4 regions of the Bradyrhizobium sp. B124 genome follow, and region 2 is predicted to be linked to each of the others. Evidence: riboswitches for the same ligand, from Rfam matches in the RefSeq annotation. Region 2 holds a riboswitch; each other region holds the start of a gene.

Region 1 (7,915 bases), 4.0 Mb from region 2:
CATCCGCGCCTCGTCCATATGGGCCGAGAGGATCGCGTAGTCAGCCGGATGATAGACGCTGTTGGCGAGGCCAAGCACCACGGCACAGACGATCAGCGACGTATAGCTCAGATGCAGGCCGAGCCCGATCAGCGCGCAGCCGCCGATGGTCAGCCCGATCAGCAGGATCTTGCGCGCGCCGATATGGTCGGCGAGGTAGCCGATCGGCGCCTGGGTCAAGCCCGACACCACCGCAAACACCGTCAGCGCGAACCCGAGTTCGACATAGCCGACGCCGAGCTGCTGCTTCAGGAACGGGAACAGCATCGGCAGCACGAAGATATGGAAATGGCTGACCCAATGGGCGACCGAAATTCCCGTCAGCGTGCGCAGCGCGCTGTCGGCCTTCGCTTGCTGCGGTGCGGCCAGAATGTCGACCATGTCAGTGAAGCCCCAATTCCAAAGCGTTTTCGAGCGAAGTGGGTACCGGTTCGCGTGACGAAAACGCGTCAAAAAAAAGCCCGGCAGGGCCGGCAGAAAATAAAGGCTGGCCGCTAATTGTCCATGAACGCGGGCGCATGGCTGCCCCCGGCGCGGGCGTGCCGGATCGACACATGCGGCATTAAAGGCGGCGACAAAGTGTGGTCCTGCGGTGATGATCGGCCATGATCGACGCCAAAAAGCCGCTCCGGGTGCTTGTGTCAGAGGGCTCCAGCACCTCCGGCCGCGAGGCGATCACGATCCTGGGGCTGGCCGGCCATCACGTCGAGATCTGTGACCCCTCGCGCTGGTGCCTGGCGCGTTATTCCCGCTTTGTCCGCAAATACCATCATTGTCCGCCGCTGCGGTCAGATCCTGCCGGCTTCCTCCGCTTCATCGAGCGGCTATTGGCGGCGCGGCATTTCGATGTGCTGCTGCCGACCCATGAACAAGGCTTCCTGTTCGCCCGCGCCGCGGCGCGGCTGACATCGCGGAGCGGCCTGGCGCTGCCGGATTTCGACAGCTATCGCGCGGTGCACAGCAAGGCTGGCTTCAGCCGGCTGCTCGACCAACTCGGCCTGCCGCAGCCGCCGACCCGGATCGTGCGCTCGGCCGACGGACTGCGCGAGGCGGTGCGGTTTCCATCCGTGGTCAAGACATCGGTCGGCACCGCCAGCCGCGGCGTCTGGTTCGTGCGCGATGCAGGTGATCTCAATCGCGCGCTCTATGATCTCGAATCCGCCGGTGACTTTGCCGGCGAGGTGCTGGCGCAGGATCTCATTACCGGCACGGTCGAGAAGGCCCAGTCGGTGTTCTGCCGCGGTACGCTGACTGGCTTCCACGCCTACCGGCAGATCGCGGCCGGCGTCGGCGGCGGCGAGGCGATCAAGGAGAGCGTGAGCCGGCCGGCGATCCGCGCCGCGCTCGAGACCATCGGCGCGCATCTCGGCTGGCACGGCGCGCTCTCGGTCGACGTCATCATGCCGCTCGACAGCGCAACGCCGCTGTTGATCGACTGCAATCCGCGGCTGGTCGAACCTGTCAACGCGTACCGGTCGGGCACCGATCTGGTCGACCTGCTGCTGCGCGTCTCGCTCGGCGAGACACCGGCGCAGCTGGCCGAGAGCCGTGCCGGGGTGCGGACGCATCTCGCGATGCAGGCGCTGCTCGGCAGCGCATCGCGCGACGGCACGCGGCGCGACCTGATCAGGGAATGCGGCCGCATCGCCGCGGGCGAGGGTCTCTATCGGGGAAGCAGCGAGGAGTTGACGCCGGTGCGGCTCGATTGGCTCAGTGCCGTGCCGCTGGCGATGACGACAGTGCTGCTACTGGCATCGCCGCCGATCGCCTCATCGCTGGCGCGCGGTGGCTTTGGCGCGCATCTGCTCGATCGCGCGAGTATCAGGAAGATCGAGGGCGAGAATTTTCTGCGCGATACCTCACCACGTCGTCCTGGCGAAAGCCAGGACCCATAACCACCGCTGCAAGTTTGGCGGCACGCTGGGGCGGCAGCTCACCCGCTAACTCGCTTCAACGGTAATGGGTCCTGGCTTTCGCCAGGACGACATCGTGGATGGGTATAGCCCTCACAACGGCTCGTCGTCATTGCCGTAGCGATCGACCTTCGGCGTGGCGATGTCGCCGTCCTCGTAATAATCGTCGTCCTGTGGCGCCGCGGGCGGCGGAGGCTTTTTCGACTTGTCGTCGGTCTTGTCGTCGATCTTGCCGCTGCCCTTGCTCTTCTTTCCGGCCTTGGCCATGCGTTTCCCCTGCGCGGGTCAAATCAGCAGCCGGAATTCTACCCCAGTTCGCCGGTGCTTGTAACGTGAGGAGATGGCGCGGCCGGGTCACACCCGCCACGACCATCATGCCCTAGAACGTCGCGCCCGCCTTGACCATGTAGGTGCGGCCGGGCAGCGGATAGGCCGAGAAGCGGCCGGCCGTGAACGAGCTCGCGATGGCGTAGTCGTAGTACAGCGCATTGAACAGATTGTTCACGCTGAGCGACCAGAAGAAGCGGTCAACCTGCCCGCTGAGCTTGATATCGGCGGTGGCGTTGCCAGGAATCCGGTTCTGGGTGTTGGCCTGGTCGTTGTCCATGATGCGCGAGCTCCAGGCCCGCACCGTGGCATCGAACACCAGATAGTTCTGCCAGATGTTCCAGGTCACGCCGAGATTGCCGGTAAAGCGCGACACCAGCGGAACGTCGTTGCCGGCCCACATGCCTTCGCGGAACACGGCGCGGGTGATCGCCATGCCGCCGCGCAACGTCACGGTGTCGCTGACCTTGAGCGAGGCGCTGGTCTCCGAGCCGTAGCGGCGGGTGGGGTCGAGGTTGACGTTGTAGAACAACACCGGGTTGAAATGGATCTCGTTCTCGAGATCCATCAGATAGACGCTGCTCTGCACCTGAAACAGGTTGGTCTTGACGCGGAAGCCGCCCTCGACGTCCTGCGACGTCTGGGTCTTGAGTTGGAAGTTCTGCGGGATCGGGGCGAAGGTCAGCGGGTCGAATGACGGACCCGATGCGACGCGCTCGTCGACATCGGGCGTGCGAAATGCGCGCGCGGCGCGGCCGAACACCGAGAAGGTCTCGGTGAAGCGATGCTCGGCGCCGACATGCAGCGCGTATTGGGTCTCGTTGCTGTCGAGCGGCGCCGCCTGCGTGTCGAACGCAAACGGTGCATTCGGATCGTAGCGGTCGCGTGCCGACACGCTCGTGTTCTGGACGCGCGCGCCGTAGGAGAAGTCGGTCGTCGGCAGCAGGCCGATCGTGTGCTGCCAGTACCCGGCCACGGTCTGCTGCTCGATATTGTAGATGTGGTAGGGATCGACGCCCTGATAGGCGCCGCGTGCCTCGCGGAACGTCGAATCGTAATAGTCGATGCCGGTCAGGATCGTGGACGGCATGCCCAGCACGACGTTCTTGACGCTGAGTCGCGGCGTGATCGACCAGGTCTGCAGCGCGGCATCATTGTAGGTCGAGGCGAAGCTGATCGTCGGCACGGTGCCGAAGAAGCCGCTTTGCGTCTCGCGCTGGCGCCAGCCGCCATCGACGATGAGGTCGACGCCGTTCATCAGCGTCTTGGTGAAGCCGGCAGTGACGCTGGCGGTTTGCTGATTGGCGTAGTCGAACGGCGTCGCCGCGCCGCGGCGGTCGGTGAGCAGCTCGTTGACGCCGATCGACGGATCGACCAGCCGTCCGCCGGGCAGGCCGAGCTTCTGGTCGCTGCCGGTGACGGTGAGGAAGGCGGTGAGATCCGATGTCGTGTAGTTGACGTTGCCGACGGCGTTGCGCTGGTCGAGCGCGTTGTTGACGCGGTAGCCGTCGGACTTGATGCCGTTGCCGTAGAACGAGGTCGACCACGGTCCGGAATTGAGTGCCGCGGACACCGCGGCCATGCGGGTGTTGAACGAGCCGAAGCCGCCTTCGGCCCGGATCGTGGCCGGCGGACCGCCGGCGCCGGTCTTGGTGATGATGTTGACCACGCCGCCTACCGCGTTGTCGCCGTAGAGAACCGCGCCGCTGTTGCCGCGCGTGATCTCGATGCGTTCGATCGAATCGAGCGGGATCGTGGTGAGATCGAAGCCGGCCTTGTCGACGTCGTTGAGGCGGCGGCCGTTGAGCAGGAACAGGGTATTGTCGGAGGCGAATGCGCCGAAGCCGCGCAGGTCGACCGCGGTCTTGGCGCCGTTCGGGCTGCCATAAAGCGATTGCAGCTGCACGCCCGGCGCCTGCGCGAGAATCTCGGGCAGCGATTGCACCGGCGAATGCGCGATGTCGTCGGCCGTGATCACCGTCGAGGAAGAGCCGACGATGCCGGCGAACTGGCGGCCGCCGCCACCGGTGCCGCCCGTTCCGGTGGCCGGTCCGGTCCCTGTCGTGTTCGATCCTGCTCCGCTGCCCACATTGTTGCCTTGCGCGGTGCCCGGCGCCGGGCGGCGCGGCGCCGGCGCTTCGTCAGCGGCCGGCTTGGCGCGCGTAAAATTCTGGTCGCCCGGCTTGGTGATTTCGATGGCCGGCAGCTGATTGGGAGAGAGCACCTGCTGCGCCCGTGCGGTCGAGAGAACGATTGTCGGCGCGATCATCGTCGACGCGAGCAGAAGCGCGCGGCGGCGCCGGGAGGAAGAGTTGGAGAACATCTAAGTGAGACCTCGGTAACGTCAGTGGCACGTCACCGCGAACCAGTCTCACCATCGTGCTCGCAGGCTCAGCTGCTTGCAGCCTCAAGTGAAGCTCATGCCTGTACTCCCCGACCGGCATCTTCGCGTGTGACCACGGCTGACGGCAGGTCTCCTGGCTCGCGGGTCGTTACCCTTCGTCGCCTTCCCAGGACCGAGATTCCCAGTGGCCTGTGACGAAGGATTCACCGCATACAGTTGCGGGGGCAGCCGCGGCGTTGGGGAAGTTTCCCCGCACCGCATTCCCTTTTCATCTCATGAAAGAACCGTCATGTTCATCTAGGGTTCGGCTGGGCAGCAAAGTCAATCCGGCGGAGGTCGGGCGGCTGCCAGGTGGCCACGGTTTTTGTTGAGTGTCGCTTGTCTGCCACGGCGATCGCTGTAAGAGCATGGATCCAATGAGCGTGCAGGATTTTGCCTTGGCGGCCGAGGTCGCGGCGCGGCGCCGGTGGGGCGCCACCGCGGCGCTGCTCGCGCTCGTGGTGCTGCTGCTAGTGCTCTCGCTCGGCATCGGGCCGGTGAGGCTGTCGCCGCTTGCGGTGATCGAGGCGCTGTTCGGCGGCGGCAGCGACGTGGCGCAGGTGATCGTGCGCGAGATCCGGCTGCCGCGCACCATTCTGGCGTTCGCGATCGGCGGTATTCTCGGGTTATCGGGCGCAGCGCTGCAGGGCCTGCTGCGCAATCCGCTGGCCTCGCCGTCGCTGTTCGGCGCGCCGCAATCGGCGGCGTTCGGCGCGGTGCTGGTGATCGCGCTGGTCCTCGCCGATGTGCGTTCCTATGCACTGCCGGTGGTGGCGATCATCGCCGCGTTCGGCTCGGTGTTCGCGCTGCTTGCGATCGCCGGCCGCAATTCCGGGCTGCTGATTCTGATCCTCGCGGGACTCGCGATCTCGAGCTTTGCGGGAGCTGCGACGGCGCTGGTGATGAATCTCTCGAGCAATCCGTTCGTGGTGCTGGAGATCGCATTCTGGCTGCTCGGTTCGCTGGAGGACCGCAGCTTCCAGCACGTGGCGCTGGCGCTGCCCTTCATCATCGCGGGCGCCGCCGTCCTGCTCAGCCAGGCGAACGCGTTCCGTGCGCTGACGCTCGGCGAGGAAGCAGCACAGAGCCTCGGCGTCGATGTCGGGCGGCTAAGGTTGCTTGTGATCACGGGCGTGGCGCTCGGTGTCGGCGGCGCGGTCGCCGTCACCGGCACGATCGGCTTCATCGGCCTCGTCGCGCCGCATCTGATGCGCCCCCTGATCGGTCACGATCCGACGCGGCTGTTGGTGCCGAGCGCGCTCACCGGCTCGGCGCTGCTGCTCGCCGCCGATATCGCGGTGCGCATCATCCCCTCGACGTCGGATATCAAGGTCGGCGTGCTGACCTCGATCATCGGCGTGCCGTTCTTCCTCTATCTGATCATGCGCGAACGCCGCGCGCTCGGCGGAGGCGTGGCATGACGCTACTCTCCGCCACCGCTCTCAACGCTTCTCTCGGCAGCCGCAAGGTGTTGCACGATGTCTCGCTGTCGCTGGAAGCGGGCCATCTGGTCGCGCTGGTCGGTCCGAACGGCGCCGGCAAGACCACGCTGCTGCGCGTGCTGGCCGGGCTGATTCCATCCGACGGCGACATCAGCATCGGCGGCGACGCACTGGCGTCGCTTGCGCTGCGCGAGCGGGCGAAGCGTTTCGCCTATTTGCCGCAGGGGCACACGGTGCACTGGCCGCTGCCGGCGCGCGATATCGTGGCGCTCGGTCGCTATCCGCATGGCGCGACCGATCCGGCGCGGCTGTCGCCGAGGGATATCGAGGCGGTGCTGCGGGCGATGCAGGCGGTCGACGTCACCGAATTCGGCGATCGCCGCGTCACCGAGCTCTCCGGCGGCGAGCGCAGCCGCGTCGCGCTGGCCCGGGTGCTGGCCGTGGAGGCGCCGGTGATCCTCGCCGACGAGCCGACCGCCTCGCTCGATCCGCGCCACCAGATCGATGTGATGCAGAAGCTGCGCAATGTCGCCGACACCGGCGTGCTCGTCATCGTGGTAACGCACGATCTCGGGCTTGCCGCGCGCTTTGCCGATCACGTGCTGGTGCTGTCGGACGGGCGGCTGGCGGCGCAAGGCGCGCCCGCTGAAGCGCTGTCCGAGAGCGTGCTGGCCGGCGTGTTCCGCGTCAGCGCCTACCGCGCCGAATTTCAGCGCGAGGCCGTCATCGTGCCATGGGCGGATGTCTGATGAGGATGCAGCGTCTCGCAGCGATGGCCGCAGCGGCATGGCTGATCTTGTGCGCTGCCGCGTCCGCCGCCGGACCGCGCATCGTCTCGATGAATGTCTGCAGCGACCAGCTCGTGCTGTCGCTGGCCGACCCGGACCAGATCCTCGGCCTCAGCCGCTTTTCCCGTGATGCCTGGCAATCCTGGGCCGCCGAGCAGGCGCGAAACTATCCACTTCTGTCCGGCGAGGCCGAGGACGTACTGCTGCTCAAGCCCGACCGCGTCGTGGTCAGCCTGTTCGACAAGCGCGCGACGCGCGATCTCCTGAAGGCCAACGGATTGCACCTCGTCGAACTCACGGTGCCGCGCACGCTGGACGAGGTAAAAGATCAGATCCGCGCGATGGGCGATGTCGTGCGGCATCCGGATCGCGCAGAGGCCGAGATCTCGCGCCTCGATGCGGCGATCGCGCGGGCCCGGGCGGTGGCGGATGGTCATCACTATCGGGTGCTGCCGGTGGAGCGCCGCGGCTTTGTCTCCGGTGACAGCAGCCTGATCAGCTCGCTGCTGACGGCAACCGGCCTCACCAACGCGGCCGGCGAACTCGGCGTCGGCGCAGGTGGATTTGCCTCGCTGGAGGTAATTGTAAAGCTGCGGCCGGATTTCATCCTGGTGTCGGAGGCGGGCGATCGCGCCGAGGATGAGGGCCGCGCCTTCCTGCTGCATCCGGCGCTGGAGCGCTTCTATCCGGCCGACAAGCGGATCGTGCTGCCGGAGCGGCTCACGGTGTGCGGCGGCGTGATGCTGGCGGATGCGTTGGATCGGCTGACGGAAGAACTCAAGCGCGTGGCGCGGTAGTTGATGTGCCCCGCGATCTACGTCCCGTCATCCTGAGGTGCGAGCCCTTGCGAGCCTCGAAGGATGCACGGCCCGGATATCTCCAAATGTTCGCGGAGGGAGCGGGACCGTCGCCCTTCGAGGCTCGCTTCGCTCGCACCTCAGGGTGACGGTGATAGAAATTGTGCGCGGCTAACGGCTTACCCCATCACCACCGGCCCGCCGGCCTTCTTCCACGCATCGATGC
Region 2 (7,915 bases):
GGGGGTAACCGATACAGAGGTAGCCGATGAATTTCCACGTATCGGGTATTTCCAGAATCTCGTGAACGCGGCCTGGAGTGAAGATCGAGACCCAGCCGAGCCCGATGCCTTCCGCGCGCGCAGCCAGCCACATCGAGCAGATCGCAGCCACCACGGAATATTCTGTCGTCTCCGGCATCGTCGCGCGGCCGAGACCGGAGCCGATCTGGTCGCTCTTCTCGGCGAACACGGCGAGATGGCCGGGCGCCTCTTCAAGGCCTGAAAGTTTCAATGCGGCATATTTGGCTGCACGCTCACCGGAATAGGAACGCAGCGCGTCGGCGTTGCAGGTCTTGAAGTCCTCGATGACAGCGCGGCGCCGCGCCGCATCGTCGACAATGACGAACCGCCAGGGCTGGCTCAACCCGACCGAAGGCGAGAGGCAGGCGATCTCGATCAGCCGCTCGATCGTACCATCAGGCAGCGGCTCGGACCGGAAGCGGCGCACGTCGCGCCGCCACACAAAAAGTTCGTGCAGTTGCCGGCGAAACGCATCGTCGAACGAGACCATCGCGGGGCCGTTGGCGGGATCGGTCGGGTTGCTCATTTCAGCTTCATCGGCAGGCCCGAAACGACGAATTCGACCTCGTCCGCCGCACCGGCAATGCTCTGGTTCATGAGTCCTGCGGCGTCGCGGAAAGTCCGCGCCAGTGCGTTGTCGGGCACGATGCCGAGGCCAACCTCATTGGTGACCATGATGACCGGGCTGTGCTGGCGCGCCAGCGCGTCCGCCAGCCGCGCAACTTCCTGCGACCAATCGCGCTCCGCATGCAGCAGGTTGGACAGCCACAGCGTCAGGCAATCGACCAGCCTTGCGCCGCCGCCATCGGTCTCGGCCAGCGCCTCCACGAGATCGAGCGGCACCTCGCGCTCGATCCAGTCGCTGCCGCGGCGCGCACGATGCTTGGCGATGCGCTCATCCATTTCCGCGTCGAGCGCCTCGGCGGTCGCAACATAGACCGGTTGACCTGGAAAGCTGCGCGCGCGCAGTTCGGCGCGGCGGCTTTTTCCGGACCGGGCTCCACCGGTGATCAGAATGACGGCCATATGGACTCCTGTCGCGAACCGGTATCCGCCTCGCCTCGAAAACGCTCTAACCACCAATCGCGGTAAAAGACAAAGCCGAAATCCGCCCCGGAGGGCTTGCACTCGGCCGACGTCTTGCGCATCAGGGGGATCGCGGTTGAGGAGAGGTGCGTGGGTTTTGCGGGAGCGATGGCGGTGGCGATGGCTGTGGACGCCTTGATCGGCTGGCCGGCTTGGCTGTTTGCCCGCATCGGCCATCCCGTGACCTGGCTCGGCCGGCTGATCCATCTCGTCGATACCGCCTGGAACCGGGCCTCCGATCCGCCGGCGTTTCGGCGCATCGCCGGTGTCGCGGCGGCCATCCTGGTGATCGCGCTGGCGACGGCGCTGGGTTGGGCGGTTCAGTCCACGCTCGCATCCGGATGGGTCCGCGTCGTCCTCGTCGGTGTGCTGGCGTGGCCGCTGGTGGCGCTGCGCTCGCTGCATGATCATGTCGCCGCGGTGGCACATCCGCTTGCGTCCGGCGACATCGCGGCCGCGCGTTCGGCGGTCGCGCAGATTGTCGGTCGTGATCCCGCAACGCTCGACGACGCCGGCATCGCGCGCGCGACCATCGAGAGCCTTGCCGAGAATGCATCCGACGGCATCGTGGCGCCGGTGTTCTGGGGTGCTCTGTTCGGCCTGCCGGGAATCCTTGGCTACAAGGCAATCAACACGCTGGACTCGATGATCGGCCATCGCACCGAGCGGCACGAGGCGTTCGGCTGGGCCGCCGCCCGGATCGACGATCTCGCCAATCTGATTCCGGCGCGGCTGACCGGCTTGCTGTTCGTGCTGCTTGCCCCGCGCTTCTCGCGGGCGTGGTCCTGCATGTTGCGCGATGCGCGCCGCCATCGCTCGCCGAATGCCGGCTGGCCGGAAGCTGCGATGGCCGGCGCGCTCGGTGTGCGGCTCAGCGGGCCCCGCATCTATCACGGCAGCATCGCGAACGAGCCCTGGCTGAACGAGGGGGCGCGCGATCCGGCTGCCGCTGATGTCCTCACCGGGCTGAAGCTCTATCGTTACGCCATGATGCTGCTGGCCGCGGCGTTCGTGGCCCTGGCGCTGGCGTGAAGGAGCGGCGCATGCGTGAGCACGGCGGAAATCTCGACGTCGCCCAGCAGCGCTTCGGCGGCGCCGCGGAAGACTGGATCGACCTGTCGACGGGGATCAATCGGGTGCCGTATCCTGGCGTCGATGTCGAGCCGCGCCAATGGGGCGCGTTGCCGTCGCGATCCGAAATCGAGTCGCTGCACAACGCCGCGCGGCAGGCCTACGGGACCGACGCGCCGATCGCGGCGATGGGCGGGGCGCAGGCCGCGATTCAGTTGCTGCCGCATCTGGCGCCGCGCGGGCGAGCCCGGATTCTTGCGCCGACCTACAATGAGTATGCGGGGATATTGTCGGCCGCCGGTTGGGACGTTGCCGAGGTGTTCGATCTTGCGGCGCTCGCAGGCGCTGATCTTGCCGTCGTCGTCAATCCGAACAACCCTGATGGACGGCGTCACGATCGGCGCGAACTGCTTGCGCTGCTGCCGCGCGTTGGCCGGGTCGTGATTGACGAGAGTTTTGCGGACGCGGTACCTGACCTGTCGCTTGCAGGAGCGGCCGGACAGCCGGGGCTCCTGATCCTGCGCTCATTCGGCAAGTTCTACGGACTTGCGGGTCTGCGGCTCGGCTTCGCGATCGGCAGCGAGCCGGATATCGCTGCGCTTGCGGCGATGGCGGGGCCATGGCCGGTATCGGGGGCCGCGATCGCAATCGGGCGGCGCGCCTTGCTCGATCGCGACTGGGCAAAGGCGACGATTGCCCGGCTCGCGGATGATTGCCGCAGGCTCGATACGGCGGCGCGATCGCAGGGCTGGACGCTGCTCGGCGGCACGCCGCTGTTCCGTCTCTTCGACACCGGCGACGCGTTGGCCGCGCAGGAGAAGCTTGCCCGCGCGCAGATCTGGTCGCGGGTTTTCCAGCAAAAGCCGGGATGGCTGCGCTTGGGCTTGCCGGGCAGCGAGACCGACTGGTCACGCCTTTCTGCCGCACTATCCGCTTAGCGCGCCAGCGCGAGCAGGCCGTCGACATCGAGATGGGTCTCGATGTGCTCGGCAAGCGCGTCGAGCGCGCTCTCGACCCTGGCGCCGTACGGCTGATCCGCAACGGGGATATCGAGCTGCGCAAGAAACGCCTTGCGAAATCCGTCCGAGGCGAACAGGCCGTGCAGATAGCTGCCGTGAACGCGCCCATCGCTCGACATGGCACCTTCCGGCGCGCCGTCAAGCGATGCAAATGGCCGTGCGCGATCCGGCCCGTCGGTGCGCCCGATGTGGATTTCGTAGGCGCTGATCGGTTGATGGGTCGCAGCGTGCACCGCGTTGACGCGGGTCAGCGTCTTCTGTTCGGTCATGGTCGTCGTGACATCGAGCAGCCCGAGGCCAGGCGTTTCGCCGGCGAGCCCCTCGATCCCGTCAGGATCGGCGACGCTTTGCCCAAGCATCTGGTATCCGCCGCACAGGCCGAGGATGTGGCCGCCGCGGCGATGATGCGCCAGCAGGTCGATGTCCCAGCCTTGCGCACGCAGGAAGGCAAGATCGCCGCGGGTCGATTTCGAGCCGGGCAGGATGACGAGCTTCGCGTCGCCCGGAATGGCTTCACCCGGCCGCACCATCACGAGATCGACGCCGGGTTCGAGCTTCAGCGGATCGAGGTCGTCGAAGTTAGCGATCCGCGACAGCGCCAGAAACGCGATCTTGCACTGGCCGGGCTTGCGCGCCTCGCCGAGCCCGAGCGCATCTTCGGCAGGTAACTCACCGGCGCGAGCGAACCAGGGCAGCACGCCGAAGCCGCGCCACGCGGTCCGGGCTTCGATCAGGCGGTAGCCGTCGTCGAACAGCGTCGGATCGCCGCGGAACTTGTTGATGACAAAGCCCTGGATCATCGCAGTATCATCAGGATCGATCACAGCCTGGATGCCGACGAGCTGCGCGATCACGCCGCCGCGATCGATGTCGCCGACCAAGACTACGGGCACGTCGGCCCTGCGCGCAAAGCCCATATTGGCGATGTCTGACTTGCGCAGATTGACCTCGGCAGGGCTGCCGGCGCCTTCGACCAGCACCAGGTCGGCGCGCGCCTTCAGGCGCCCAAAGCTCTCCAGCACCGCGCCCATCAGCGATGGCTTCATGGCGGCATATTCGCGCGCGCGTGCGGTCGCGATCCGCTTGCCGTGCACGATGACCTGCGCGCCGACGTCGGTCTCCGGCTTCAGCAGCACCGGGTTCATGTCGGTGTGCGGCTCGACGCCGGCGGCAAGCGCCTGCAAGGCTTGCGCGCGGCCGATCTCGCCGCCGTCGACGGTCACGGCGGCGTTGTTGGACATGTTCTGCGGCTTGAACGGGAGCACGCGCAGGCCGCGCCGTCTTGCGGCACGCGCAAGGCCGGCGACGATGAGCGACTTGCCCACGTCCGAGCCGGCTCCCTGGATCATCAATGCGCGCGCCATGGTGATGTCTGTCAGAACTCGACGCCCGGCTGGGCCTTGATGCCGGACCGGAAGGGGTGCTTGACCAACGTCATCTCGGTGACGAGATCGGCGATCTCGATCAATTCGTCCTTAGCGTTGCGCCCGGTGAGCACGACATGCGTCATCGGCGGCTTCGACGTGGTCAGGAAATCGACGACATCGGCGATCGCCAGATAGTCATACCGAAGCGCGATGTTGATCTCGTCGAGCACGACCATCCGCAGGCTCGGATCCGCGATCAGCTGCTTGGCCTTTTCCCAGCCGGCTTGCGCTGCCGCGATGTCGCGGGCGCGATCCTGCGTCTCCCAGGTAAAACCTTCGCCCATCGCATGGAATTGACAGAGATCGCCGAAATGCCCGGTGAGCAGGCGGCGCTCGCCGGTATCCCAGGCGCCCTTGATGAATTGCACCACGGCGCAGGGAAAGCCGTGCGCCACGCAGCGCACGATCATGCCGAAGGCGGAGGAGGATTTTCCTTTGCCGGCGCCGGTATGAACGATGATCAAGCCCTTTTCACCGCTCTTGGTCGCCATGATCTTGTCGCGGGCGACCTTCTTTTTCGCCATTTTGGCCGCGTGGCGCGCATCCAATGAAGGGTCGGTGCCGACGTCGCGATCTTCAGCGTCGTTTCCATCAGAAATCATCACGTTCCTTCGGCTTGACAAGTGCGAGGCTAGGCCGAATGGTGACCCCGCGTTGGTTCCTGTCCTACGACAGGCGAAGAGGGAATGCGATAGGGCTCAGACCGCTGGGTTTGCCCAAAGCGCAGCCGCCCCCGCGACCGTGACCGGAGAGATGCCCAAGCCACTGATTCCCTGATGGAGTCGGGAAGGTGGGCATCAAGGGAGAAATCCTACTCCGCAAGCCGGGAGACCTGCCGACGCGATGTGTTTGAGACCGGCGGACGGGGTGTTCCGCGACGGGGAACGAGCCTGTTCACGTCAGGTTCGTGTGCCTCATCGCTTCCCGCAGTCAATCCAGGAAGGGCGATGAGCGTTACACTTCATGTCTGTATCACGTGCCGCGCCGGCCAGACGCTCGCCGAAGGCGAGCTCGCGCCCGGTGCGCGCCTGCATGCCGCGCTTGTTGAGGCCGGTGTGCCCGATGACGTCAATCTGGTTCCGGTCGAATGCCTGTCGGCCTGCAGCCAGGGCTGCTCGGTCGCGCTCAGCGCGCCGGGGCGGTGGTCCTATGTGTACGGCCGCCTGTCCGCTGATCATGCCAAGGATGTGATCGCCGGCGCCTCTGCCTATGCCGCGGCGCCTGACGGCATCGTGCCGTGGCGCAGCCGTCCCGAAATCTTCCGCAAGCAATCGCTTGCCCGCATCCCACCCATCGCCATCGTGCCGGAGGCCGCAGAATGATGACGCTCGCCAAGGTTCCGGTCACCGTCGTGACCGGCTTTCTCGGGTCCGGCAAGACGACGCTGATCCAGCATCTGATCCGGAATGCCAACGGCAAGAAGCTCGCGGTGCTGGTGAACGAATTCGGCAGCGAGGGCGTCGACGGCGACATCCTGAAGTCGTGTGCGGACGCCAATTGCCCGACCGAGAATATTGTCGAGCTCGCCAATGGTTGCATCTGCTGCACTGTCGCCGACGATTTCATCCCGGCGATGGAGCAGTTGCTCGCGCGCCCTGTGAGACCCGATCATATCGTGATCGAGACATCCGGCCTCGCGCTGCCGAAGCCGTTGCTGAAGGCGTTCGACTGGCCGGAGATCCGCTCGCGGATCACGGTCGACGGCGTGATCGCGCTGGCCGATGCGGAGGCCGTTGCCGCGGGTCGCTTTGCGCCTGACCCGGCCGCGGTGGATGCGCAGCGCGCGGCAGATGAGAATCTCGACCACGAGACGCCGCTGTCCGAAGTGTTCGAGGACCAGATCGCCTGCGCCGATATCGTATTGCTGACCAAGGCCGATCTCGCCGGAGCCGAGGGGATCAAAGCGGCCAAGGCGCTGATCTCGGCCGAGATGCCGCGCGAGGTGCCGATGTTGCCCATCGTCGACGGCGCGATCGACGCCCGCGTGATCCTGGGCCTCGAGGCGGCGGCAGAGGATGACCTCGCGTCGCGGCCGTCCCACCATGACGGTGAGGACGAGCACGAGCACAACGACTTCAATTCAGTGGTGATCGATCTTCCGGAGATCGCGGATGTCGATGCGCTCATCGCGTCGATCAAGGGGCTGGCGCGCGAGCAGAACGTGCTGCGCGCCAAGGGCTACATCGCGGTCGAAGGCAAGCCGATGCGGTTGCTGGTGCAATCGGTTGGCGAGCGGGTCAGGCATCAGTTCGACATGCCCTGGGGCGTGCGGCCGCGGCAGTCGAAGCTCGTCGTGATCGGCGAACACGGCGATATCGATGAAGCCGCGATCAGGGCGCGACTAGGTGTCTGATGCACGTCGTCTTCCGCGAGAGCCGCGGCCTTGAGGAGACCGCGACGCCAAGGGACCTCGGCCAGGATCCGGCCGATCTCGTGGTGTTGTCGTTTTCCGACAGCGATCTCGCCGCGTTCGCGGCCGGCTGGCGGCGGGGTCGCGCCGCGCTGCCGTCGCTGCGGCTCGCCAATCTCGCGGAGCTGCGCCATCCGCTGTCGGTCGATACCTATATCGAGCGGACGCTGTCGCAGGCGCGCGGCATCCTGGTGCGGCTGATTGGCGGCGAGCCCTATTGGTCATACGGGCTGGCCGCGGTGCATCGCCTGGCGAAGGAGCGTGGCATCGCCCTGGTGGTGCTGCCGGCGGATGGCCGCGACGATCTGCGGCTGGATGAATTTTCAACGCTGCCGGTCTCGACGCTGCGCCGCCTGAAGGTGCTGTGCGACAAGGGCGGCCCCGTTGCCGCGCAGGCCGTGATCGCGCAACTGGCGCTGGCGTCGGGCCTTTATGCCGGACCGGTTGTCGGTGAGATCGATTTTCCCGAGATCGGGGTCTACGATTCGCGGCGCGGCGCCGTCGCGGCGCTGCCGGCATCGGATGGCCGGCCGCTTGTGCTGGTGACTTTTTATCGCTCCTATCTGGCGGCGGGCGACACGGCGCCGGTCGATGCGCTGATCGAGGCCTTGCGCGAAAAGGGATTCGATGCCCACGGCGTGTTCGTCACCTCGTTGAAGGCGGCGGGCGTGGCCGACTGGCTGCGCGCTCAGTTCGCGCAATGCTCGCCGGCCGCCATCGTCAATGTAACCGCGTTCTCTGCGGCGGGTGACGACGGCACAACGCCGTTCGATGCCGCATCGTGCCCGGTGTTCCAGGTCGCTCTGTCGACGGCGCGGCGGGAGGATTGGGCCTTGTCGCTG
Region 3 (7,915 bases), 4.4 Mb from region 2:
TGTGACGGGTGACCCGGACCTCGCCATCGAGGCACGTCACGCAGGTGCTGCGCGGCTCATGACGGACGTTGAACTGCGCCTGACGCGCGCTCATCTCGCCGTCGCCGGCCACCACGCGCACCTCGCGGCTCGCGGAGGCTGCCGCGATCACGGCTTCCCCGGTCAGGATCTCGATGCGATCCTGGCTGCTGTCGCCCGACTGAACATTGACGCTGGTTCCGGTGTTCAGCGTCACCTTGACACCGCCATCGATCGTGAGCTTGCGCTGCTCGCCGGCGGCGGTGCGATAGTCCGCCATCACATCCTGCAGCGACGGCCACAGCTGCATCGGTGGCGACACCACGAGATAGGCGGCGGCCGACGTCGCCAGCGCGCCTCCGAGCATCGCCCGCCGCGTCATGCGCGGCTGCCGCCGGACGTCCGCCAGCATGGAATCGCCGCGCCGCTTCAACAGGTTGGCGCCGGCCGGGCCGAGCTGATCCCAGAGCAGGCTGGCCTGCGCCAGCGCCTCCGAATGGGCGCTGCTCTGGCTTCCCCAATGCCGGGTTTCCTCGATGTCCCGCCGGGTAGCCTGCCCCGAACCAAGCCGCTGGACGCGCGCAAGCGCCTCGCTCTCGATCGCGGTCAGCTCCTCCGACGGTTCGTCGCTACGTGTCATCGATCGGGCGTTTCTCTTGGCAGCACGTCCATCCAAATACGCAACACTCTGACGCTCTCCTATCAGGACGTTTCCCGCGGTGCCGGACCGAAACGCCTTGTGACCTTTTTATTAAAGCGCTTGGCGCAATGCTCGAGCGCAGCTTTCAGCTCAAGCTCCACCAGACGCTGCGAAACCCCGAGACGCGCGGCGATTTCCCGGAGCGGCGTGCCCTCCAGGCGGGATGCGAGCAGGATCGTCCGGCGGCGCGGCGTGAGTTCCTCAAGCACCTGCTCCAGATGCGCAATCTGTTCCCGCGATTCGACCTCGCGTTCCGGGCCGGGCGCCGCGTCGGCGATCTCGAGCATCGGCTGCACCTCGAACCGCTTGAGGCGGCGCGTCTCCTGGCGCTCGCGACTGATCGCAAGATTGAGCGCGCTGCGCAGCAGATAGCCGATCGGGCTGTCCACCACGCCCGAGCCGTTCTTGTCGCGAAGGTGCAGCCACGTCTCGTGAAGGGTTTCGCGGGCTCTTTCGTCGCCGAGACGCCGCGCGAGGCGGCGGCGAAGCTCGTCGTAGCGCTCGACGAGCACCTGCCGAAGCGTGGTCGAAGTGGTTTCCGTCATCGCGCGACCAGTCCCGGGCGCCTTGGGTCACGCGCGGCACAGTCGCCGGTCTCGGAAGGCGGCCGCGGCGAAACCGCCATCATGACCGGCTGCGGCATGTCCGGAGGCGGCGGCCGGCCGATCACGACAGCACGCAACAGGGCGGCGATCGCCTGGTCACGCGCGCTGTCATCGGTCGAGCCGAGCAGCTGGGGCTGCAGCACCTCGCCGGCATGCCCGATCCAGAACCTGAACTTGATCCGATAGCCGCCCGGCGCGGTCAGCGCGGACCGGCAGAATGCCTCCTCGACGCTGCTCTGGACGGCCGCAAGATACGGCATGAAGCCACGCATCGACGCCGTCTGCGGCGCAGTGGCCGCAGGCACAATCGTGAAGGCGTTCGCCGCGGCATAGACTGCAACCAGACCGGTTCCCTCGAGCAGGAGCTGCAACGCCATGTCGGGCGTCATCGATCCCTTGACGGCCTGTGCGCGGCGTCCCCCAGCCAGTGTGGCGTCGTAAACGACCTGAAGACCGGTGACCGCGCTGTAGGCATCGAGCGCGGAGACCAGAGGCTGGCTGCCAATATCGAAGTCGACCGTTGCCGGCGTCCGAACTGATTCAAGGCTTGCGGCCATCGTTACCGTCTGGATATTCCCGGCAACGAGAGTGCCTATGACCAGGCCAAGAAAGCGCTGCCACATCCGATCATGCTTCGAGCGCAGCCCGATCTTCCAACCCATTGAACAAAGTGCATGAGGCGCCGCCTTGATCCTCAAGCCCAGCCGAACAGCACGATCTATCGGTGATCGATAGAGCTGTTCGTCAACCCCCGCGGCAGGCGCAACATAGAAACAGATTGTGACAATCTGCTAACAAGGGCGGAGACCTCGCGCCGGCCGCACCTTGCGCCGTCGCAGCCTGCGCCAGCCGATCACGATACCGCTGATCGAGACGATGGTGCCGACCGCCGACAGCAGCCAGACCACGACATCGCGCGCCGGCCAGATGCGCAGCAGCAGCGGGAAATCCAGGCTGTGCAGCGCGTTGAACAGCCAGCGGTAGGACCGGCGGCTGTCGTCGCTGCGATCGAGAATCTCGGCGGTGACCGGAGAGATGTGCAGCCAGATATGGGCGAGATCGTCGAAGGCGATCCGCAGCACCGGAAGCTCGCGCGCTTGGTGCAGCGTGTACCAGTAGGCGTCCGGTTCATCGAGCTGTCGCGCCGATATCATCGCAGCTTTCGGCATCGCGCGCCGGGCGGCCGCGATGATCTCGTCCTGCGAGAGCGTCACGGGCGCGCCGGTCAAGGGATCGGCGAGGCTGCGACGGCCGCCGCTAGCGTCGAGCACCATCAGGGGGTGTCCGCCGATCCAGACGAAGCGCGCCTCCACCGCCGATACCTGCGGCGGCGACTGCAAGTGAGCGACGATATCGGGCGCATCGTGGCGGCTGTAGCCAACCGCGATCTCGCGCGTGAGGCCGCGGCCGGAGAAGGCGCCGCCGGGATTGAGCGACAGCCAGCCGCTGAGCATCCAGGTGAAGACGAAGATGCCGCCGACGAGGCCGGCGATATGATGCCAGGCCATCCAGCCGCGATAGGGCGAGACGGCGCCATCAGCGTAACGGCGCGTCAGCCGCAGGCGCAGAATGCCGATCCAGAAGCCGGTGACCGCGACGACGAGGCAGGTGCCCGAGATCCACAGCACCACGTCCCGCCACACCGGACCATCCTTGCGCAGCACGGTCGGATAGATCCAGTGCGGGATTGAGCCGAGCCAGTTCCAGATACGTTCCTGCCGCGTGGTGTCGAGCGCGATCTCACCGCTGCGCGACGAGACATAAAGTTCGGTGCCATCGGCGTCGCCGAGACCGATCAAATAGAGCGGCCGCAGCGGATCGAAGCGCGCAGTGACCGACCATTGATCGCGCGTCACCGTGTCGAGCAATTGCGGACGCACCGCGTGCGGATGATGGCGTGCAATGGCCAGTGCCTGACCCGGCGTGATCCGGTCGATGACGCTGCCGTCGATCGCCGAAATGGTGACGGCGCCCCCGTTCCATCCGGTCACGCGATAGACCGGAACGTCGTCCAGCATCGAGAGCCGGAGATCGCGTGGATAATGTTCCGTGCCCGCGATCGCCATCGCACGATCAGGTGCGATCTGTACCTTGCCCCAAACGATGCCAGGGAGCGCAGAGAGGCGCTCGTCGTCAGTGAGGCGCGGAAACGCCACGTACATCATGACGAGGCCAGAGATGAACCACATCGCGAAGAAGAGACACGTCGCAATGCCGATCCAGCGATGGACGACATAAAGCCATCGCCGCGCTCGCCGGATCAGAGCGTTGCGCATGGTCAGAACTTCACGTTGACGGACAATTCGGCGGTGCGCGGCATGCCGAGCAGCCACTGCCCCGTCCCGTTCGAGGTCACCGCGTAGACCTTGTCGAACAGATTGTAGACGCGGAACGCAACCGTGGTGCGATCATCGGGCTTCCACCTGATGCCGCCATTGACCACATTGTAGCCCGGCCGCAGCTGGGTGTTGGCGAGATCAGAGTACATCGCGCCGACGATCTGCACGCCGCCATAAACCGACCAGTTCGGCGCGAAGTCCCAGGTCAGCCAGACGTTCGAGACCTGCTGCGGAACGTTGACCGGAACATTGCCGTTGTAGCTGACGACCTTGCCGCCGACCACCTGGCTGTTGTTGTCGTATCGGGCACGCAGCAGCGCAAGATTGGCGTCGACGCGCCAGCCATCGTTCAGCGCGAGCCCGATCGATCCTTCGACCCCGCGTGATGATTGTTGGCCGATCTGCAGTGCCAGGCCGGCAGTGGGATTGCTGGGATCGGGAATGGTCAGGCCGGTCTTGACGATCTCGTACCCTGCCAGCGTCCACTCGCCGCGGCCGCCCCAGAACGACTGCTTGACGCCGATCTCGGTCTGCTTGCCGGTCGCGAGCTGGAAGGTTTTCTGCGAGGTCGACAGCGAGATCAAATTGCTGACCGGATCGACGCCGACCGCGTACTGACCATAGAACGCGAGGTTCTTGATCGGCTCGTAAACCAGCCCGGTTCGCCAGCTGGTGCCCGACAGCGTCGTTTCAAAACTGTTCGCCGGCGTCTTGTAGTCGGTGCGATCGACCTCGGGACGATCGTACCGGACGCCGGTGATGAGCGACAATTGATCGGTCAGCGACAGACGATCTTCGGCAAACAGCGCGTATTGATTGACGATCGCGTTGAAGCCCGGCGTCGTCGCCGTGGTCGTCGCGAAAAACGATCCGGGATCGAACACGTAAGGATTGACCGACGACGCGCCGCCATAGGGCGAGTTGCTGGTGTGGGCGAAGTCGATCCGGTTGACGTCGAACCCGGCAACGAACTGGTTCGCAAGTCCGAAGATGTGACCGTTGAAGGTCGTATCCATCCGGTTGCCGAGCTGCTTCTGGTCGTGGAAGATCTCGATATAGCTGGAGCGGTCGATCAGCTGGGTCTTCGGGTTCCAGATGTAGTTTTCGATATCGCGCCAGTGCCGCTCGCTGGTCAGGTAATACAGCGTGTTGTTGATCTTGATGCCGTCGGCGACGTCCCACTCGGTCTTGAGCTGGGTCCAGCTGTCCTGGTAGCGGATTGCGCTGTCCAATGCGTTGTAGTTCTTGAAGCGCAGCGCGTCCTGAATCGAGCCGTTGATCAGCGGCGTGCCGAAATAGCGCGACGGGCTGCGGTCGCCATAATCCTCTGACAGCGTGAAGGCGAGGTTGTCCGATGCCTGCACCCGCACGGCGGCGGAGACCACCGCATTCGAGGTCTTGTCGCGATCGACCCAGCCGTCCGACATGTTGCCGGTGGCGTTGATGCGGTACGACACATTGGGGTTGATCGGACCGGTGCTGTCCACCGAGAGCCGCCGCGTCATATTGCTGTCGAGCGAGACCTCGGCCTCATTATAGGGCGTGCCCTGCGGCTTCTTCGGAACGACGTTGATGACGCCGCCGATCGCGCCTTCGCCGTACAGCACCGAGGCCGGGCCGCGCAGCACCTCGACCCGCTGGGTCGACCAGGTGTCGTAGGGGAACGTCAGGGTGCCCGAGCCGATATAGAAGCGTGTGCCGTCATACAGCGTCATCACCGAATTGCTGCCGGCAAAGCCGCGGGTGCTGAACGACAGGCCGCCATTGCCGGGCGCCGGCGTTGCGATGAACCCGGCCGCATTCTGCGTGACGGCATCAAGCACATTGTGCTGGCCGCGCTCGGCGATGGTTTGCGACGTGATGATCTCGACGCTGGCCGGCGTCTGCAGCGGCGTCAGGTTGAGACGACTGCCGGTGCCTCCCTGTGTGGTGGCGTTGAGCGTCGGTGATGCCGATCCCGAAGCGCCCGACGCTGCAGCACGGGGTGCGCCAGCGGTTGCCGCCGTTGCAGGTCTGGCGCGCGGCCGCGACGACGTCGCCGAGTTGCGGCTTCGCGCCGCAGGCTTGGGCTTTGCGGATGTCGAGGGTGCGACCTCGATCGGATCGAGCGTGGTGGGTGGAGATGTTTGTGCCGAACCTTCAGCCGGCAGCAGCAGCGATGACAGGGAGCAAACGAGACCGAGGCGCCAACGGCGCGCGGAGGGAGTTGACGGAGACACGGAAAGACTCGCGGTAACGTGGCACGTCACCGCGAACGCGGACTGGCGCATTGCCCCAGAGGCAGTGCTCCGATCCCACCAGGACGCCCCCGCCCGATGTGCTCGCGTGTGACCACGACTGACGGCAGGTCTCCTGGCTCACGGGTCATCGCCTGTCGACGCCTTCCCGGGCGGAGTGGCCCAGTGGCAAATTGACGAAAGGCTCGCCGTTTACAGTTGCGGGGACAGCTGCGGCATTGGGGTTACCCTCGCACCGCATTCCCTTTTGATCCCCGAAGGGAACCGTCGAGCGAAACGATAGGTGGTGCGGGATGGGCTGTCAATTCGATGCGATTGTCGCACACATGCTTTGCGGGATGATGCTGCGGCGATGACACAGCCCAGCCACATCTACTGCTGACGCGGAGCGGTAACCCGTCATCCTGAGGAGCGCGGAACGCGCGTCTCGAAGGATGCACGGCCCGGCTGGTGGCCGTCGACCCTTCGAGACGCGCTTCGCGCTCCTCAGGGTGACGGAAACGTAAGCTCACATCACCCTGCTTCGACACATCCCTGCATCACCTCATCGATCTCGGCCCGCGACAGCGCGCCCATCTCGGCGATGAACACGATTCGCGTGCGTGGCACGCCGGGCGCCGGCACGCCGCCGGCAGCCAGTGTCGCGCGTCCGCCGGCGAGTTGAAATACCGTCAGCCGTCCCGGCTGCTCCACCGTCTCGAACAATCCCTTCGCCCGCGCCAGCTTCGGCGCCAGTCTGCCGATCGCCTGCTGCAAGCGCGGCAACGCTACCTTCCGCTCCGAGGTCCAGCTCAGCGTCTCGAACCGATCGGACGTCGGCCGTCGCGGCGCGGTCTCGCGCAGCGTCGGCACATGATCGAGATCGGCCGGAAACACCAGCTCGGCCGGCACCTCGCCATGCAGGGCAGCAACGATGACCGCAGCCGGACGCATTGTCCGCACGGCATCTCGGATCGCCGCGCACGCGGCTGCATCGGCCAGATCGACTTTGCTCAGCGCCACCACATCGGCCGCGCGCAGCTGCGAGCGCAGCAGCGCATCGTTCAGCATCGCCACCGGCTGCGTCGCGTCGACCACGCACAGCACGGTCTCCAGCGGCGCCTCCTTCCAGATCACCGGATCCATCAGGTTGCGCACGATGTCGGCGGGATCGGCGATCCCGCTGGTCTCGATCACGATGAATTCGGGACGCGGATCACGCCGCAGCAAGGTTGCGAGCGTGCGCAGCAGATCGCCTTCCAGCGTGCAGCAGATGCAGCCATTGCTCAGGCTGACCACGCCGTCGCTGGCGCCGGCAATCAGCTCCGCGTCGATATTGATCGCGCCGAAATCGTTGACCACGGCCGCGATGCGCCGCCCTTGCGCATGCGCCAGCAGATGGTTGACGACCGTGGTCTTGCCCGCCCCGAGAAAACCCGCGACCAGCAGGATCGGGACCGGCATCTCAGCCCCCAGTGACCGGCCGGCGCACCGGCCGGCCCGGCCGTGCCGCGACGTCGAGCACGCCATCATTGATCAGCGGCTGACCGCTGACCACGAGATGCCGCACGCCTTCCGCCGGGCGGTTCATCGCGGAGAAGGTCGCGCGATCGCTCAGCGTCTCGAAGTCGAACACCACGACGTCAGCGTCGGCGCCCGCCTGTAGCCTGCCCTTGGCACGCATCGCCGGCGTGCTCGCGGACAGGATTTCCGCCGGGATCAGCGCGCATTTGCGGATGCCCTCGAGCAGCGACACCTTCCTGCGCTCGCGCACCCATTCGCGGATGAAGCGGGTGAAGCAGCCGGCTGAACGCGGATGCGAGGTGGCATCGTCAGGCAGCGGCCAGGCGTCGCCGGTGTAGGGGCGGCCATCCGACAGCGTCCACGGCATCGCGTCGGACGCGATCGCGCCGCCCGGATACAGCACTGCCATATCGAGCAGATCGCGATGATGCGCGTTGTTCTCGATATCGAGCACATGCCATAGCACCAGCGTCGAGGGTTCCGCGGCCTGCGCCGCCAGCAGTTCCTCCCGGC
Region 4 (7,915 bases), 880 kb from region 2:
AACCGGCGATGCCCGAGTTCAGCTTCAGGCCAGGCCAGGTCGCGATTTCCTCCGGCTTCTGAAATCCTGGAGAGCAAGCCCGGCTGTTGAGCCAGGTCAACATGTCGCGCAAGCCGAGTTCTATGATCCACTCTCCCAATCAGCTCCCACAAGCGCGGATCAGATCATGACCAAGCACGTCGTCCGAATCGCCCCGCGCAAATCGATCCGGGATGCTGCCAATGTCTGCTGCCACCAGCATGCAGCCTCCGATCCGAAGCGGCTTAGCCTGCTTTAAGCGTGTTTGCGCAACCAAGGGGCCGCGCCGCACTCATTCAAGACGCCCTCCTCACAGGACTTACGTGTAAATACTTAGGGGTTTTTACTTAGGGGAAACATCCAAGTTTCCCGGTTCGTTACGAGCGGCCAATCTGCGTACCATCGACGTTCGCAATTGAGTTCGCCATGTGCGCCCAGGCCACCAGTTTTCACGAGATCAGCCGTCATCCGACTAACGTCGTGCGTGGGAAAGCTTGTAGCCATGGACCGTTTGGTATGGTTGCCACACCGATGCGCTTCACTCTCAACAGCGAGATCTACGGCGAGAACGAGGCAGCGGAATACCTATATCAGGTGGTGTCGGGTGCGGTACGGACCTACAAGATTCTGCACGATGGACGTCGTCAGATCGGTGCTTTCTACCTGCCTGGTGACATCTTCGGCTTCGAGGCCGGAGAAGGCCATATCTCTTCGGCCGAGGCGATCTGTGAGACGCACCTGCTAATGGTGCAGCGCACCGCCCTCATTGTTCGCGCCAGTCACGAGAGGGAACTCACGCGACAGCTGTGGGAGGCGATGGCGCTTGAGCTCCATCGTCTCCAGGAACATCTGACGCTCTTGATCAGCAGCGCTGAAGAACGGGTCGTGACTTTCTTGCTCGATATGTCTCGTCGCGCGACGAACAACGGTGCCATCGAACTCCCGATGTCACGGCGGGATGTTGCCGATTACCTTGGTTTGACGATCGAAACGGTGTCGCGCACCTTTAAACAGCTTGAGCAGAATGGCGTGATCGCCCTGCAGACCTTACGCCGAGTCGAGTTGCGTCACCATAGATTGCCCAGCTGTTTTTTGCAGAACCTGGGCTAAGTTGATTTGCGCAAGTGCAAGCACCGCTGTGAAATACGCTACTTCTGTGCGCCGAACAGCATTGCTGCGAGTGAACGACAACGAAATTCGGCGATCTAGCACGAATGGAAGAATCACATCTAAAATTCGATTGTTCCTCCATGGAGCACGGCAATGATCATCGATTCTTTGCTTCGAGAGCATCGCAACATTGATCTGCTTCTGGTCGCCCTCCAACGTGAATTGGAGATCTTTGAGCAGGGGATCCGTCCTGACTACGAGGTCATTCGCGCGATCATCAGCTACTTCGAGGTTTACCCGGAGGTGTACCATCATCCCCAGGAAGACTTGATCTTTTCCAAGCTCAAGACCCGCGACCCGAATGCGGCTGCACTCGTTGGCGATCTCGCGCATGAACACCAGGAAGTCGTTGACCGTTTGCACCGATTCGCTCACGCTATTGATGGCGTCCTCGCGGATCGCGAAATCCTTCGGCAAGACGTCGGCAACATCGTACGCGACTTTATAGTATGCGAGCGCCACCATATAATGTGGGAAGAACGAGATTTCTTCCCCGCCGCCCTTAAGGCTCTATCGGCTCAGGATTGGATCGAAATCGCTTCCGCCGTCACCGATCATGGGGATCCGCTATTCAGCGAGACAGCGGAAGCGACATCCGATGTGCTGAGAGCGCACATTCTAGAATTGGAGCAAGAAGCTGAAGCCGAACGGGGCTCGGTCGCATGTTTGTCCGCAATGGCGGCAACCCGCTAAATGGCACCGAGACGGATGGCCGTATTGATCCCAGGCGTGTCATGAGAAGAATCCGCTTATGCTCATCGTGTTGAAATGAAGGTGGCGATGCTCGCCCGGCGCACGCTGCCTGCACGGCCAAGACGGCTTCTGCGCTCGATGATCGCCGCCTTCGGCCACCGGTCGCGTACGGCATGGCCGAACCTCTCCGCAGCTCAGGAGCCGGCAGGTTCTATAATGTGACCGTCCGCACACAGTTGGCAGTATGGCTCGGCCTACGCCGCATTGATATCGCGCGAAACCGGTGCATCGCACGTCCGCTGACCGATAAGGACGGACAATTGCGGCCGCGCGGAGCCCGGCGCGTGACCGCTTCATCGCGGTCCAAAGTGCGATGTATACGCCGCGGGCATGCTCTACCAGTTTCGATTACAGAGTCACCATGGCCATCAGCAACGCGGATATTTTGAGCCAGCGCAAAGCTTATATGCCGCGTGTCCGGTAATCGGTCGAGCGAGGAAGAAAGGCAAGGCATCCGAATGCGACCGGACTTGGCACAATCCTACGGGCAGCACCGGCTGCCGCGCTATACCAGCTATCCGACCGCCCCGCATTTCTCAGCGTCAGTTTGCGAATCCGACTACCAAACGTGGCTCAGGTCGTTGGGCGCCCGGCAATCCGCCTCAATCTACGTGCACGTGCCATTTTGTCGAAACATGTGCTTGTGTTGTGGCTGCCACACATCTGTCACGACACGCCACGAGCCGATCGCGATCTATGTAGCGGGACTGCGCACTGAAGCCTACCTTGTCGCAGAAACCGTCGGTCAACGACAGCCGATCTCTCACATTCACTTCGGGGGCGGCACCCCGACGATCATGACGCCCGAAACGTTTGCTGATCTGGTCGGTTCGTTGCGCTATTGCTTCGCTGTCCTGCCTGATGCCGAGATCGCCGTAGAGATCGATCCACGCATGTTGAGCGAGCCGATGGCCGAGGCGCTAGGCTATTGCGGGGTTAACCGGGCGAGCCTTGGTGTCCAGAGCTTCGATCCAGTTGTTCAGTGGACCATCAATCGTGTGCAGAGCTTCGCAGAGACTGCGACTTCGGTCGATCGGTTGCGCCGCGCCGGCGTCGGCCGGATCAGTTTCGACCTGCTCTATGGCCTGCCCCAGCAGACGGTTTCTTCGTGCCTGGACACCGTCGCCAAATGCCTCGAGCTGCATCCGGACCGGTTTTCGGCCTATGGCTACGCGCACATTCCTTCCCTCAAGAAGCATCAACGCAAGATCGATGAATCCACTCTGCCCGACAGTGTCGAGCGGCACCTCCAATCCGAAACGATCGCGGAAGCTTTGGTTGATGCTGGATACGTACGCGTCGGCATCGATCACTTCGCCCTGCCGGACGACAATCTCGCCCAGGCAAGGCAGGAAGGCAGGTTGAGGCGCAATTTCCAGGGCTATACTGACGATTGCGCTGAAGCCCTCATTGGTCTGGGCGCCAGCGCCATCGGCCGCATGGAACAGGGGTTTGTCGCGAACGCTGTCTCGACAAAGGACTACCTCGCACGCATCACCGAGGATCGGCTCGCCACCGCGAAGGGCTATTTACTGACGGGCGACGATCGCTTCCGCGCCGAGATCATCGAGCGAATCATGTGCGACATGGCAGTCGATCTCTCCGAGATCTCCCGTCGTCACGGCAGGGATCCGAGGTTGGCCGTCGTCGATCATGCCCGGTTCGACAGCCTTATCGCAGATGGCGTCATGGTCATTGACGATGGTCGGCTTTCCGTAGCCGATGGCGCAGAGTTCCTGGTCCGGAGCGTCGCAGCGGCGTTCGACGCTCACCTTCCTCGGTCCCGGGCTACGCACAGTCGCGCGGTCTAAACCGACCAAGCCGAACCTAACCGGTTTCGGAATCCGAAATCGGCATCACCGAACCGGCCTATGCTTCGGGTTGGCACCAATCGCACGACTGAAGAGCATGTAGATCGGCATCCCGCTCCGGGTTTGCTCTGCAAGCGTCGTCGTCACACCCTCTCCATCTGCAGCACAAATATCTCAAACAGAGGTTGGAACCGGGACTTGACTATCGGATGGAACCGATGAACCGCCCGAAGCAGAGCCTCTCAATGGCAAGGCGCTCATTGCATTGATCACGACTATACGATCCTTGCAGTCGGCATTTTTCGTATAGTTTCGCTGAGCATATCATTTTGCGCGCAGGATCGCGCACCACGTGCGCTTAGTGCCCGTCCATGCCGCGCCCGCCCGGCAGCCGCCCCAGCCTTGCTTGACCCGGCAAAGCGTTGCGAAAGTGCCGATCAGCGACAAACCTTGGTGTAGATTTCTAATCCTCGGCGATATCGGCCGCATACCACGGCATAATTGAGCTGCGTTGAGCTTGTGCTTTAACTGGGCTCAGATTTTCGGCGAATGTCCTCGCTGTGATCGAGCCATCGGCTGTCCCTCCCTCTGCCGGTGGAAGTTCGGCGCGATGCGTAGCAGCATCGCCCCTCCCAGACTAGACTTCCGCCCGGCCGCTAATGGCGGCCGGGCTTTTTTGTGCTCATCAAGATTCCTCGGGATTATCGAGAGCTCAAATGGCCCGCAAGCGGATCCACTTTCTCGACGAAAGACCAGGCTGGATCAGCGGCCTACTGGATTGGATGCAGCGCGCAATTCGCGGGCAGCAGCGACCATATTGACCAGCGCCGGGCGAACCTCCTCCCATTTGCGCGTCTTCAGGCCACAGTCCGGATTGATCCAGAGTTGCGAATCCTGCAGCCGCATGCGAGCCAACGCCATGAGCTCCTTCATCTCGCCCGTCTCGGGAACGCGTGGAGAATGGATGTCGTACACGCCTGGCCCGATTTGATTTGGATATTTGTAGCTCCTGAACGCGTCAAGCAGTTCCATTTTCGAGCGCGAAGTCTCGATCGAGATGACATCCGCGTCCATTGCCGCAATCGCATCGATGATATCGTTGAACTGCGAGTAGCACATATGGGTATGGATCTGGGTTTGATCGGCGACGCCCGATGAGCAGATGCGGAAGCAATCGCCGGCCCATTCGAGATAAGCCGGCCATTCCGATCGACGTGATGGCAATCCTTCGCGCAGGGCAGCTTCGTCGATCTGGATCATGGTCGCACCAGCATTCTCGAGATCGGCGACTTCGTCTCGGATCGCGAGCGCAATTTGACGGCAGACCTCGCTTCGGGGAATATCGTCGCGAACAAACGACCAGTTCAAGATCGTTACCGGTCCAGTCAACATCGCCTTCATCGGTTTCTTGGTTAGTGATTGCGCGTAGCGCCACCAGTCTACGGTAATCGGCTGCGGCCGTGAGACATCGCCAAACAGGATCGGCGGCCGGACACAGCGCGAGCCATAGGATTGCACCCAACCGTTCTTGGTAAATGCGAAGCCGGCGAGTTGTTCGCCGAAGTACTGCACCATGTCATTGCGCTCGAACTCGCCATGCACGAGCACGTCGAGACCGATTTCCTCCTGCCAACGCACGGCGCGCGCCGTCTCTTCCTTGAGAAACTTGTCGTATCGCTCGTCGCTCATCAAGCCTCGCGCATGCGCGGCACGAGCATTACGGACAGCAGTGGTCTGCGGAAACGATCCGATCGTCGTGGTAGGAAAAGCCGGTAGTCCGAAGCGCTTGCGTTGGATCTCGGCACGACTGGCAAATGGGCTGGCGCGCCCGCGCATGGTCTGGTTGATCGCTCCGAGCCGGACAGCGACATCGGGATCACGGATCTTCGGCGAAGTGCGACGGATGGACGCGGCACGCTCGGATTCCGCAAGAGCTTTCGCAACATTCTGGTCGCCTGCGAGTGCCCGCGCCAAGGCCGCAAGCTCGCGCATCTTCTGAACCGAGAAAGCAAGCCAGCTCTTAACGTCGGAAGCGAGCTCCGTCTCGAGTTCGACATCGACCGGCACATGAAGCAGTGAGCAGGATGGGGCGATCTGGACGCGATCCTTGCCGAGCTTCGCAATTGCGGGATCCAGCCGCTGGCGGAGCGCCGACAAGTTCGACCGCCACACATTGCGGCCGTCTATGACGCCGAGCGACATGACGAGATCATTCCGGCTGCCAGCAATGATCTCGTCCAATAACCGTGGCGCGCGAACCAGATCGACGTGCAGCCCGGCAATAGGCAGGCGCAAGGCGGTGTCCAGATTGTCACGGAGGTCGCCGAAATAGCTCGCTACCATGATCTTGATGGCCGGCCCCTCCTTTGCGAGCCGGTCATAGGCATGGAGCAAGGATTTTCGCGAGCTCTCATCCAGATCGAGGACGAGGCAGGGCTCGTCGAACTGAACCCAGCTTGCCCCGCGTTTAGCCAATTCCTGCAAAACCTCGATATAGACCGGTATCAGGTCATCCAGCAGTGACAGAGGCTGGAAGGCAGGATCCGCACTCTTGCCGAGCTTTAGGAATGTGACCGGCCCGATCAGGACAGGGCGGGTCTGAAAGCCAAGCGCCTTGGCTTCCTCATACTCTTCGATAGGCTTACGACAGGACAGCCTGAAAGTCTGCCCACGGTTCAATTCCGGGACCATGTAGTGGTAGTTGGTGTCGAACCACTTGGTCATCTCCTGCGCGGGTGCGCCATAGGCGCGCGATCCGTGACCGCAACTCGCATCCTGCCCGTCGCATTGTGAACCGCGTGCCATGGCGAAGTAAGTCTTGAGCGAAACGGATTCGGCTTTCGGCGCGTAAATTTCCGGGATAGCTCCAACCATGACACTGGTGTCGAGCACCTGGTCATACAGCGAGAAATCGTTCGACGGAATGACAGTGACACCGAGGGATGTCTGGCGAGCCCAGTTCGCAGCACGCAGGCCGGCTGCGTCCTCGAGCAACTGCTGTTCGCTGATTCTTCCGGCCCAGTAGCTTTCGAGCGCGAGCTTTAGCTCGCGCCTTGGACCGATGCGCGGCGTTCCGAGCGTAGCAACCGGAAGCGAGAGAAGAGACATAGCGTTAACCCCATATTGGGGGCAAAGGCCAGGGCGGACGCAGGCAGGCAAGTCGCGCGAGCGACGGCTGCTTGGCGTACCACCGGGGCACCCCGCCCGTGGACGAATATATTGCCGGGGCAGGTCTCCTGGCTCGCGGGTCATCGCCGCTGTCCGGCCTTCCCGAAGCCGCGCAGGCTTCAGTGACTCTGTTGGACAGCGGCTCTCCGCTCACAGTTGCGGGGGCAGCGCCGGCATTGGCACCGGCTTCCCTCTTAGCTCCGGATCAAGTGGGACCCGGAGAACCTCGACGGCTTGGATTATCGGCAAGAGAACTATTCCGTCAACCTCTCAAATTAATGCCGTGGCCTCTCTTATGCGAATGATGGTCCACCTTCACCATTGATCTCGATTTAGACCCCGTCTGCAATCATGAATATCCCAATGACCATATCGGATGGTGCGTCGACGTGAAGCCGCGCGTCAGATCCGAGCAAGAGACAAACGCGGCCCGCGCGATGAGGGCCATTGCGCCGAGCAGACGGTCTTCATGTGAGTCAGCTACGGTTCATCAAGAACGCTATCCTGCGTCCGGCTTCTCCACCAACAATCAAGGATCGGTGTTGGCAATCGCAAGACATATGCGGAACTCCAACAGCATACTCAGCGGGCATATTGTCTTACGATGCCAGCCAATTCTGGTAGGCGTCACGCAGGTCTTTTTTGGCGATACTGCCTGAGCAAGCATATCGAACCTCCTCAACCGGAACAGAGAGGCCCGCAATGAAAATGGCTGTTTGGAGTACCCTCGGCGTCTTTGCGGTTGGCGTCTTTACGGTTGGCCTGTTCGGATGGATGATAAGGCCGTTCATGAGTCAACCCGTTAGACAGATACTCTCAAAACTATTGAGCAGCTCAAAGCGACGCTAGCACGGCTCGACGCCCCCACCCGCTTTACGAATATCGACACGGCGTGGAAGCGCACTCCTCCAATCATGAACAGCGACGACCCGTCGATGAACGACGGGCCGATAACGTGCCCTCGCGCGTGCGCAGCGCGAACGCCACTTCTCGTC

Evidence for each region. Region 2 has a riboswitch for cobalamin ahead of AAFG13_RS42105 (DUF1636 domain-containing protein). Riboswitches for the same ligand answer to the same signal wherever they lie in the genome.
Region 1: it holds a riboswitch for cobalamin, as region 2 does, so the genes downstream of both, AAFG13_RS24010 (TonB-dependent receptor) here and AAFG13_RS42105 (DUF1636 domain-containing protein) in region 2, are expected to answer to the same signal.
Region 3: it holds a riboswitch for cobalamin, as region 2 does, so the genes downstream of both, AAFG13_RS22270 (TonB-dependent receptor) here and AAFG13_RS42105 (DUF1636 domain-containing protein) in region 2, are expected to answer to the same signal.
Region 4: it holds a riboswitch for cobalamin, as region 2 does, so the genes downstream of both, metE (5-methyltetrahydropteroyltriglutamate--homocysteine S-methyltransferase) here and AAFG13_RS42105 (DUF1636 domain-containing protein) in region 2, are expected to answer to the same signal.

What each region holds. Positions count from the first base shown of each region.
Region 1 is NZ_CP152413.1:5,013,127-5,021,041, reverse strand. It holds gene AAFG13_RS24025 (MFS transporter) at 1-420, opposite strand, end outside; gene AAFG13_RS24020 (hypothetical protein) at 645-1,934, shown strand; gene AAFG13_RS24015 (hypothetical protein) at 2,046-2,219, opposite strand; gene AAFG13_RS24010 (TonB-dependent receptor) at 2,332-4,548, opposite strand; cobalamin riboswitch at 4,729-4,927, opposite strand; gene AAFG13_RS24005 (iron ABC transporter permease) at 5,040-6,083, shown strand; gene AAFG13_RS24000 (ABC transporter ATP-binding protein) at 6,080-6,853, shown strand; gene AAFG13_RS23995 (ABC transporter substrate-binding protein) at 6,859-7,689, shown strand; gene AAFG13_RS23990 (MBL fold metallo-hydrolase) at 7,869-7,915, opposite strand, start outside.
Region 2 is NZ_CP152413.1:9,032,073-9,039,987, forward strand. It holds gene bluB (5,6-dimethylbenzimidazole synthase) at 1-550, opposite strand, end outside; gene cobU (bifunctional adenosylcobinamide kinase/adenosylcobinamide-phosphate guanylyltransferase) at 583-1,086, opposite strand; gene cbiB (adenosylcobinamide-phosphate synthase CbiB) at 1,237-2,178, shown strand; gene cobD (threonine-phosphate decarboxylase CobD) at 2,190-3,155, shown strand; gene AAFG13_RS42095 (cobyric acid synthase) at 3,152-4,600, opposite strand; gene cobO (cob(I)yrinic acid a,c-diamide adenosyltransferase) at 4,612-5,265, opposite strand; cobalamin riboswitch at 5,302-5,518, shown strand; gene AAFG13_RS42105 (DUF1636 domain-containing protein) at 5,611-5,985, shown strand; gene cobW (cobalamin biosynthesis protein CobW) at 5,982-7,016, shown strand; gene cobN (cobaltochelatase subunit CobN) at 7,016-7,915, shown strand, end outside.
Region 3 is NZ_CP152413.1:4,653,882-4,661,796, forward strand. It holds gene AAFG13_RS22250 (FecR domain-containing protein) at 1-658, opposite strand, end outside; gene AAFG13_RS22255 (sigma-70 family RNA polymerase sigma factor) at 721-1,263, opposite strand; gene AAFG13_RS22260 (STN domain-containing protein) at 1,260-1,880, opposite strand; gene AAFG13_RS22265 (PepSY domain-containing protein) at 2,115-3,599, opposite strand; gene AAFG13_RS22270 (TonB-dependent receptor) at 3,602-5,881, opposite strand; cobalamin riboswitch at 5,987-6,183, opposite strand; gene AAFG13_RS22275 (GTP-binding protein) at 6,413-7,342, opposite strand; gene AAFG13_RS22280 (amidohydrolase family protein) at 7,344-7,915, opposite strand, start outside.
Region 4 is NZ_CP152413.1:8,149,365-8,157,279, reverse strand. It holds gene AAFG13_RS38355 (hypothetical protein) at 1-62, shown strand, start outside; gene AAFG13_RS38350 (helix-turn-helix domain-containing protein) at 445-1,128, shown strand; gene AAFG13_RS38345 (hemerythrin domain-containing protein) at 1,282-1,881, shown strand; gene hemN (oxygen-independent coproporphyrinogen III oxidase) at 2,400-3,752, shown strand; gene metE (5-methyltetrahydropteroyltriglutamate--homocysteine S-methyltransferase) at 4,515-6,860, opposite strand; cobalamin riboswitch at 6,961-7,164, opposite strand.